DNA from 2 places in the Scandinavium tedordense genome. Region 2 is predicted to be linked to the other one. Evidence: predicted binding sites of a transcription regulator. Region 2 holds the regulator's gene; the other holds the start of a gene.
The links. The regulator PurR, encoded in region 2, represses purine synthesis genes. The targets are predictions, from matches to a motif close to CANGCAAACGTTTGCNTG.
Positions count from the first base shown of each region.

Region 1: tusA (sulfurtransferase TusA) is a predicted target of PurR. The motif match lies at 1,642-1,659, and genes of this name have one in related genera.

Region 1 is NZ_JALIGG010000055.1:295,810-300,032, reverse strand. It holds gene MUU46_RS12355 (TRAP transporter small permease) at 1-154, opposite strand, end outside; gene MUU46_RS12350 (TRAP transporter substrate-binding protein) at 178-1,161, opposite strand; gene tusA (sulfurtransferase TusA) at 1,335-1,580, opposite strand; gene MUU46_RS12340 (7-cyano-7-deazaguanine/7-aminomethyl-7-deazaguanine transporter) at 1,767-2,432, shown strand; gene MUU46_RS12335 (DcrB family lipoprotein) at 2,506-3,063, shown strand; gene MUU46_RS12330 (AI-2E family transporter) at 3,303-4,223, shown strand, end outside.
Region 2 is NZ_JALIGG010000056.1:74,814-79,036, forward strand. It holds gene MUU46_RS13510 (MFS transporter) at 1-631, opposite strand, end outside; gene cydH (cytochrome bd-I oxidase subunit CydH) at 803-892, opposite strand; gene purR (HTH-type transcriptional repressor PurR) at 1,185-2,210, shown strand; gene punR (DNA-binding transcriptional activator PunR) at 2,229-3,140, opposite strand; gene punC (purine nucleoside transporter PunC) at 3,248-4,223, shown strand, end outside.

The DNA.
Region 1 (4,223 bases), on a different contig from region 2:
CCACCGGCTCCGGCCAGGATTCCCCTTGGTTCAGCACGTAGCGGGAAAAAATGCCGATGGGAATCACGATGGTCATCACCAGAAGCGACACGCCGGCGACCCACATCGCCAGCATGTACAGCTTATCCATCACTTTTGAAAAGGATTCAGACATAAGTCCTCCGTCCGACGTGAAACTCACTGGACGTCAGCGATGGCTTTCATCAGATCCTGATGCTTTTCACCATAGGCTTTACGCACCGGCTCCGTCGCCTGGACAAAGTAGGCTTTGTCGATGTCGTGGAACTGCACGCCACCCGCTTTCATTTTTTCCAGCGCCTGTTTGTTGTAGGCGTTCCACAGCTCGCGCTGTTCCATCTGGGCTTCGCGGGCCAGTGTCAGGATTTTTTGCTGCTGATCGGCGTTGAGTTTGTCCCATTTCACTTTGGAATAAAGCAGCATTTCCGGGGTAATGAAGTGGCCACTGAGGGTGTAATGCTTCGCTACAAGCATGTAGTTGTGGGCGATAAAGGTTGGGGGATTATTTTCGGCACCGTCGATAACGCCAGTCTGCATACCGCTGTAAACCTCGCTCACGCCCATCGCGACAGCGTTAGCGCCCATGTCTTTCAAGGTATCAATCGCCACCGGACTGCCCTGAACGCGGATTTTCATCCCTTTCAAATCTTCTGGTTTGGTGACCGGCTGTTTGGTAATCAAGTTACGGGTGCCGGAATCCATCCAGCCGAGGAACACCAGTTTGGATTTCGGATTGTTGGTGAGCTTCTCGCCAATTTGTTTGCCGATATCGCCGTCGATCACCTTGTGCATATGATCTTCATCGCGGAAGACGTACGGTAGGGTGAACACTTCGATGTCCGGCAGAATAGCCGCCACTGGCGCCATCGATACGCGGATGATGTCGATGGCCCCCATTTGCGCCTGCTCAATCATTTGCTTTTCATCGCCCAGCACGCCGCCCGGGAAGACTTTAATCTCCAGGTCGCCGTTAGTTTGCTGTTTGAGTTTTTCGCCCATATGCTGAACCGCCACCACGTTCGGGTAACCTTCAGGATGGACATCGGCGGCGCGAATGGTTTGCGCTAAAACCGAAGGAGTAAAACAGAGTGCTGCGGTGGAAAAGCATAAAGCGGCCACAAATGGCCTTACAGTCATTTTCATCGGTCGGCTCCAGGATATTTAATAAAACGTTGTTTTAGTTTTGCGTTTAAAAATTAGCCTGGTACTGGAAAAACGACGGTGAGACGCCTCACAAAAGCCATAATTATGAAACGATGGTTTAAAGGTTTGGTAACGATATTTCAGGGCAGATCACATTTTCTGCCCTTAGAGAATTAATGGTTTTTACGGATGAGATAGCGATAAGGCAGACTTTCGGTCTGTTGAGCAATCAGCTCATGATCCATAAAGCGGCAGAAGCCAGGAATATCACGGGTCGTCGCTGGGTCATCCGCTACAATCAGCAATGTTTCGCCGACGGGCATGGTGCGCACGGTTTTGCGTACCATCATTACCGGTTCGGGGCAGCGCAGGCCCTGAGCATCGAGGGTGTGGTCAGCAGCAGAAAAAATATCGCTCATGGTTCACTCAGTCAGTCAAAAAAACCGCCCTAGTTTACCGCCAGTTATTTGTGACGCAAGGCAGGTTAACGATTGCGCGAAAATTAGCCGTTGCAAAGCGCACATAACGCAGTATCATGCGGCGGTTTTTAGCGTTTCAAGATACACATTGGGTTCCCTCACCCCAACCACTAAAAAGGCTACAACATGATGCAGTTCTCTCAAGCACAGCGCGTAAAAGCGTTGTTTTGGCTTTCGCTTTTTCATCTACTGGTAATCACCTCCAGTAACTATCTGGTGCAGCTGCCGGTCTCCATTTTTGGTTTTCATACCACCTGGGGCGCGTTTAGCTTTCCATTTATTTTCCTCGCCACCGACCTGACCGTGCGTATCTTTGGCGCGCCGCTTGCCCGTAAGATTATCTTTGCGGTAATGGCTCCTGCGCTGCTGATTTCCTACGTTATTTCGTCACTGTTTTATATGGGCGAATGGCAGGGTTTTGCCGCACTTACCAGCTTTAACCTGTTTGTTGCTCGTATCGCCGCCGCAAGCTTTATGGCTTACGCGCTAGGGCAGATTCTTGACGTTCACGTCTTCAACCGTCTGCGACAGAATCACCGTTGGTGGATGGCGCCAACCGCCTCCACGCTATTCGGTAACGTCAGCGATACCCTCGCGTTCTTCTTCATCGCCTTCTGGCGCAGCCCCGATCCGTTCATGGCTTCCCATTGGGTCGAAATCGCGCTGGTTGATTACACCTTCAAAGTGCTTATCAGTTTGGTATTCTTCCTGCCGATGTACGGCGTGGTGTTGAATATGTTGTTGAAAAAACTGGCAGATAAATCTGAAAGCCCAGCTTTTCAAGCGGGTTAAAGGTTCATGCTTTGGGTTGTGATAAGATAAGCTGATGTGCCATTAATGGCCGTTTATCAAAAGGAAGATGTCAATGCGCAATTTGGTTAAATACGTCGGTATTGGCCTGCTGGTAATGGGCCTTTCCGCCTGTGACAACAGCGACAGCAAAGCCCCAGTTCAGGGAGCAGCTGCCGAAAGCAACGCCGCTGCACAGCCTGTAAAACTGCTGGATGGCAAACTCAGCTTCTCCCTGCCGGCCGATATGACCGATCAGAGCGGCAAGCTGGGCACTCAGGCTAACAACATGCACGTTTACTCCGACGCAACGGGCCAGAAAGCGGTTATCGTGATTGTCGGCGACAACTCCAACGAAGACTTGAGCGCACTGGCTGCCCGTCTGGAAGCGCAGCAGCGTAGCCGCGATCCGCAGCTGCAGGTTGTGACCAACAAATCCATCGAGCTGAAAGGCCAGACCCTTCAGCAGCTCGACAGCATTATCTCTGCCAAAGGCCAGACCGCGTACTCTTCCGTGGTACTGGGCAAAGTGGACGGCAAACTGCTGACCCTGCAAATCACGCTGCCTGCTGACGATCAGCAGAAAGCGCAGAGCACCGCAGAGAACATCATCAATACCATCGTCATCAACTAAGTTATCCTGCTGACGATACGGCCCTCGGTTTCGCGACCGGGGGCTTTTTTTGGTTCGCGTTAACCCTCGCGTTAAGTAGGCATGCGCAAACCAAGCGTCGTCAGGCAATAGCGAAGGGCAATATTCCCCTCACCCTGCCCTCTCCACAAAGGGGCGCGGGAGAAAACCATCCTTCTTTCCGATAGTCAGCCCAGCGGGACGCACTACACTTAATGGCGATAGCTCATAAGGAAATTGTCATGACCACACTTGCCGCTGATAAAGCGGGTTTACACATACTTCTCAAACTGGCGTCGTTGGTTGTCATCCTGGCTGGGATCCACGCCGCCGCCGACATTATTGTCCAACTTTTACTGGCCCTGTTTTTCGCCATCGTTCTCAATCCACTGGTGACCTGGTTTATCCGTCGCGGCGTATCACGACCGCTGTCCATCGCGATTGTGGTCTTTGCAATGCTGTGCGTACTCACCGCGCTGGTCGCCGTTTTGGCGGCATCCACCAGTGAATTTGTCGCCATGCTGCCGAAATACAACAAAGAACTGACCCACAAGCTGCTTGCCTTACAAGACTCAATGCCATTTTTACACATGCACATGTCGCCAGAGCGTATGCTGCAACGCGTTGATTCCGACAAAATGGTCGCCTTCGCGACCACCATGATGACCCAATTTTCCGGGGCCATGGCGAGCATCGTGCTACTGATGATGACGGTGGTGTTTATGCTATTCGAAGTGCGCCACGTCCCATACAAACTGCGTTTCGCCCTCGTGAATCCGCAAATCCATATCGCCGGGCTGCACCGCGCCCTGAAAGGGGTGTCCCACTATCTGGCGCTGAAAACACTGATCAGCCTGTGGACCGGGGTGATTGTCTGGCTCGGTTTGCTGCTGCTCGGCGTGCAGTTCGCGCTGATGTGGGGCGTACTGGCGTTCTTGTTGAACTACGTCCCCAACATTGGGTCGGTGATTTCAGCCATTCCGCCGATGATTCAGGCGTTCCTGTTTAACGGCTGGTATGAAGGAATGCTAGTCGGCGGGCTGTTCCTCGCGGTACATATGGTGCTGGGAAATATGGTCGAACCGCGAATGATGGGCCATCGTCTGGGCATGTCGACGCTTGTGGTGTTCTTATCATTATTGATCTGGGGCTGGCTGCTCGGC
Region 2 (4,223 bases):
CGGTCGTCAACAGCGCCGTCAGCACCTGTGGGCGCATCAGAACCGACAGCTCTTTTTTTACGTCCGGGCGTTCACCGCTGCTGCCCTTCGGTAACGAGAACCACAGGCTGACCATCGCCACCAGGCCAAGTCCGGCCGTCGCAAGGAACGACATTCGCCAGCCGATGGTTTCACCAAGCCAAGTGGCCGCCGGAACGCCGCCGATATTGGCAATCGTCAGCCCCATAAACATGGTCGCCACCGCGCTGGCTTGCTTGTGCTTAGGCACTACGCTTGCAGCCACAACCGAGCCGAGGCCGAAGAAAGCGCCATGATTAAGACTGGTGATAATGCGCGACAACAGCAGCGTAGTGTAATCCGGCGCGATAGCCGACAGCACATTGCCGAGCGTGAAAATTGCCATCAGGAAAATAAGCGCATTACGGCGCGCGCGATGTGAAAGCAGCAGCGTCATCAGCGGGGCACCGACCATCACGCCAATGGCATAGGCGCTGATCAGCATTCCGGCCGCGGGAATCGACACGTCCACACCTTTGGCGATGACAGGCAGCAGGCCCATTGGCGAAAACTCAGTGGTACCTATGCCAAATGCCCCAACAGCCAGTGCCAGCAGGGGGAAATTGATTTTCATGTAACGACTCCGGTAAGCCATCTCATTGAGACAGTGCGAAAGCAGAAGCCAAAAGCATGACATCAATCACAAAAAAACAAAAGTAAACAAAATGGCAAAAGTTTTTTGCGAATTTGATAACAATCAGGAAGGAAAATGAGAAGGAGGAAGAGAGCTCTCCCTCCGGATAAATCAGTGCAGTACAGCAGTCAGCGCGGCAGCAACGATCAGCGCCAAAGCGATAACGGTGGTCATCAGAGAGAGCTTCAGGTCGGTACTCATCAATTTTTCTCCTTTTAATCCCCACAACAAAAGTGAGCTTGCTCATTTTTGCACAAATATACGCAAAAATCTTCCAGGTTTTAGGCTCATAGCGATTTTTCTCTTTCCCTTTGCCTCAGAATCAGACAAAATTCCACGCTAATTTAAAAGCGTACCAGCCATTGACCCCCTCCCGTCGTCCTGTCTGTCTCCCGGCGTACTGCAATTCAGTTGAATTGTGTTAAGGGTGTGTAAAGGCAAACGTTTTCGTGTCGGTAATCAGGCGTAAGGAAAGGGTCTGGAGTGAGAACGAATGGCAACTATTAAAGATGTAGCGAAACGCGCAAACGTTTCCACTACAACTGTATCACATGTAATTAACAAGACGCGTTTCGTGGCAGAAGATACCCGTAACGCGGTATGGGCGGCCATTAAAGAGCTGCACTACTCCCCAAGCGCCGTGGCACGCAGCCTGAAGGTGAATCACACCAAAACAATCGGCCTGCTGGCAACCAGCAGTGAAGCTGCCTATTTTGCTGAAATCATTGAAGCCGTTGAGAAAAACTGCTTCGAGAAAGGCTATACCCTGATCTTGGGTAATGCCTGGAACAACCTTGAAAAACAGCGCGCCTATCTTTCAATGATGGCGCAAAAGCGCGTCGATGGCCTACTGGTGATGTGTTCCGAATACCCGCAGTCGGTGCTCGAGATGCTGGAAGAGTACCGTCACATCCCGATGGTGGTGATGGACTGGGGCGAATCTAAAGCTGATTTTACCGACTCGGTGAATGATAACGCTTTCCAGGGGGGCTATATTGCCGGACGCTATCTGGTCGAACGCGGTCATCGTGAAATCGGCGTCATTCCTGGCCCGATGGAGCGTAACACCGGCGCCGGACGTCTGGCGGGCTTCATGAAAGCCATGGAAGAAGCGCAAATCAACGTGCCTGAAAACTGGATTGTTCAGGGTGATTTTGAGCCGGAATCCGGCTATCGCGCCATGCAGCAAATTCTTGCACAACAGCCACGCCCAACCGCCGTGTTCTGCGGCGGTGACATTATGGCGATGGGTGCGTTGTGTGCCGCAGACGAAATGGGTCTGCGTGTTCCACAGGATATTTCAGTCATTGGTTACGATAACGTGCGCAACGCGCGCTTCTTTACCCCTGCCCTGACCACTATCCACCAGCCTAAGGATTCGCTGGGTGAAGCGGCCTTCGATATGCTGCTGGATCGCATCGTCAATAAGCGTGAAGAGTCGCAGTCTATTGAAGTGCATCCTCGCCTGATCGAGCGCCGCTCGGTGGCCGACGGCCCATTCCGCGACTACCGCCGTTAATGACCTCTCAGGAGCCGGTTATTCCGGCTCCTGTAACCACTCTTTATTCAACGTTTCACTGTCCCCCAAATACTCCAGCAGCCAGCTCAGCGCCGGTGACATGTCATTTTGTTGCCAGGTCAGGCAGCACGCTGCATCAGGGAACGGATTTTCCAGCTCCAGCGCCACCCATTCACCACTGTCGATATACGGACGGGCAAAATGCGTGGGCACCATTCCGGCACACAGACCAGCGGAAAGACAGGTCGCGGAAGATTCCCAGTCCGGCACCACAATCCGTTTTTGATTATCCAGCAACCAGGTGATACGTTTCGGCAGCGATCGCGAGGTATCTTCCCGTACCAGCGCCGGCCAGTTGCGCAACACATCATCGCTGAGCGGGCCGGGCATCTGCGCCAGCGGATGTTGACTCGACACCACGCAGTTCCAGCTCAGCATCCCCATATCACGAAATGCGTAACGCCCACCGACCGGGATCGCCTGTGTGGCGCCAATCGCCAGCTCTACACGCCCGTCGGATAACGCATCCCACACGCCGTTGAATACTTCCTGGAAAACGCACAGTTCGACATCCTTAAAGTGGCGATAGAAATCGACAATCATCTGCCGGGTACGTTCCGGGCGCACAATATTATCCACCGCGATGGCCAAATTGCCACGCCAGCCGTTGGCAATTTGCTGACACTGCTGGCGGGTGATCTGCATTTTTTTGATAACAGAGCGACCCTCTTTCAAAAACCAGGCACCTGCGGGGGTTAATTCTACGTCGCGATGGCGTCGTTCAAACAGCGGTACCGCCAGCCATTCTTCCAGCTGACGTACGGTATAGCTGATCGCAGAAGGCACACGGTGCAACTCCTGCGCGGCTGCGCTGAAGCTCCCGTTACGCGCTACGGCGTCCACGACTTCTAGAGAATATTCTGACCACATAGGCTGCCTGCAAAAAATTTGAACTCACCAGACAAATATTAGCGTTTCACAAGAGAAGTTGCACTCCCTACACTCTGCTGCCATCGACACCTGCAACGAGAAAGAAAATGAATAAGCAACCTGGGAAAGGATTTTTGTGCTGGCTGGCTGGCCTGAGCGTACTCGGTTTTCTGGCAACCGATATGTATCTGCCCGCATTTGCCGCCATTCAAACTGATTTACAAACCCCTGCTGCTGCCGTCAGCGCCAGCCTGAGCCTGTTCCTGGCCGGTTTTGCCCTCGCACAGCTGATGTGGGGTCCGCTGTCTGACCGTTACGGTCGTAAACCTATTCTGCTGACCGGCTTGGCGATATTCGCCTTTGGCTGTCTGGGGATGCTGTGGGTCCGTGATGCAACCCTGCTGCTGGTGCTCCGCTTCGTTCAGGCGGTCGGCGTTTGCGCCGCTACCGTCACCTGGCAGGCGATGGTCACCGATTATTATCCGGCCCAACGCACCAATCGTATCTTCGCGACTATCATGCCGCTGGTTGGACTTTCCCCAGCGCTGGCACCGCTGCTCGGCAGCTGGATCCTGCATCATTTCGAATGGCAGGCAATTTTTGCCACCCTGTTCGGCATTACGCTGCTGCTGATGCTGCCTGCGCTACGTCTGCAAAAACCCGTGCGAACCGTGCATAAAGAAGAACAGCCGCTGACCTTCCTGACACTTTTGCGCTCGAAAGATTATCGCGGCAACGTACTGATTTACGCCGCCTGCTCCGCCAGCTTCTTTGCGTGGCTGACCGGCTCGCCGTTTATTCTGAGCGCCATGGGTTACGGCCCGACGGTGATTGGCCTGAGCTACGTGCCGCAGACCATCGCTTTCCTTATTGGGGGCTACGGCTGTCGTGCCGCCCTGCAAAAATGGGAAGGACAACAGATGCTGCCATGGCTGCTGCTGGCCTTTGCCGTGAGCGTAGCGGGCACCTTTGCTGTCGGTTTGACCGCAGGCAGCTCACTGACCACCCTGCTGATCCCTTTCTGTCTGATGGCGATGGCCAACGGCGCGATTTACCCAATCGTTGTGGCTCAGGCACTGCGCC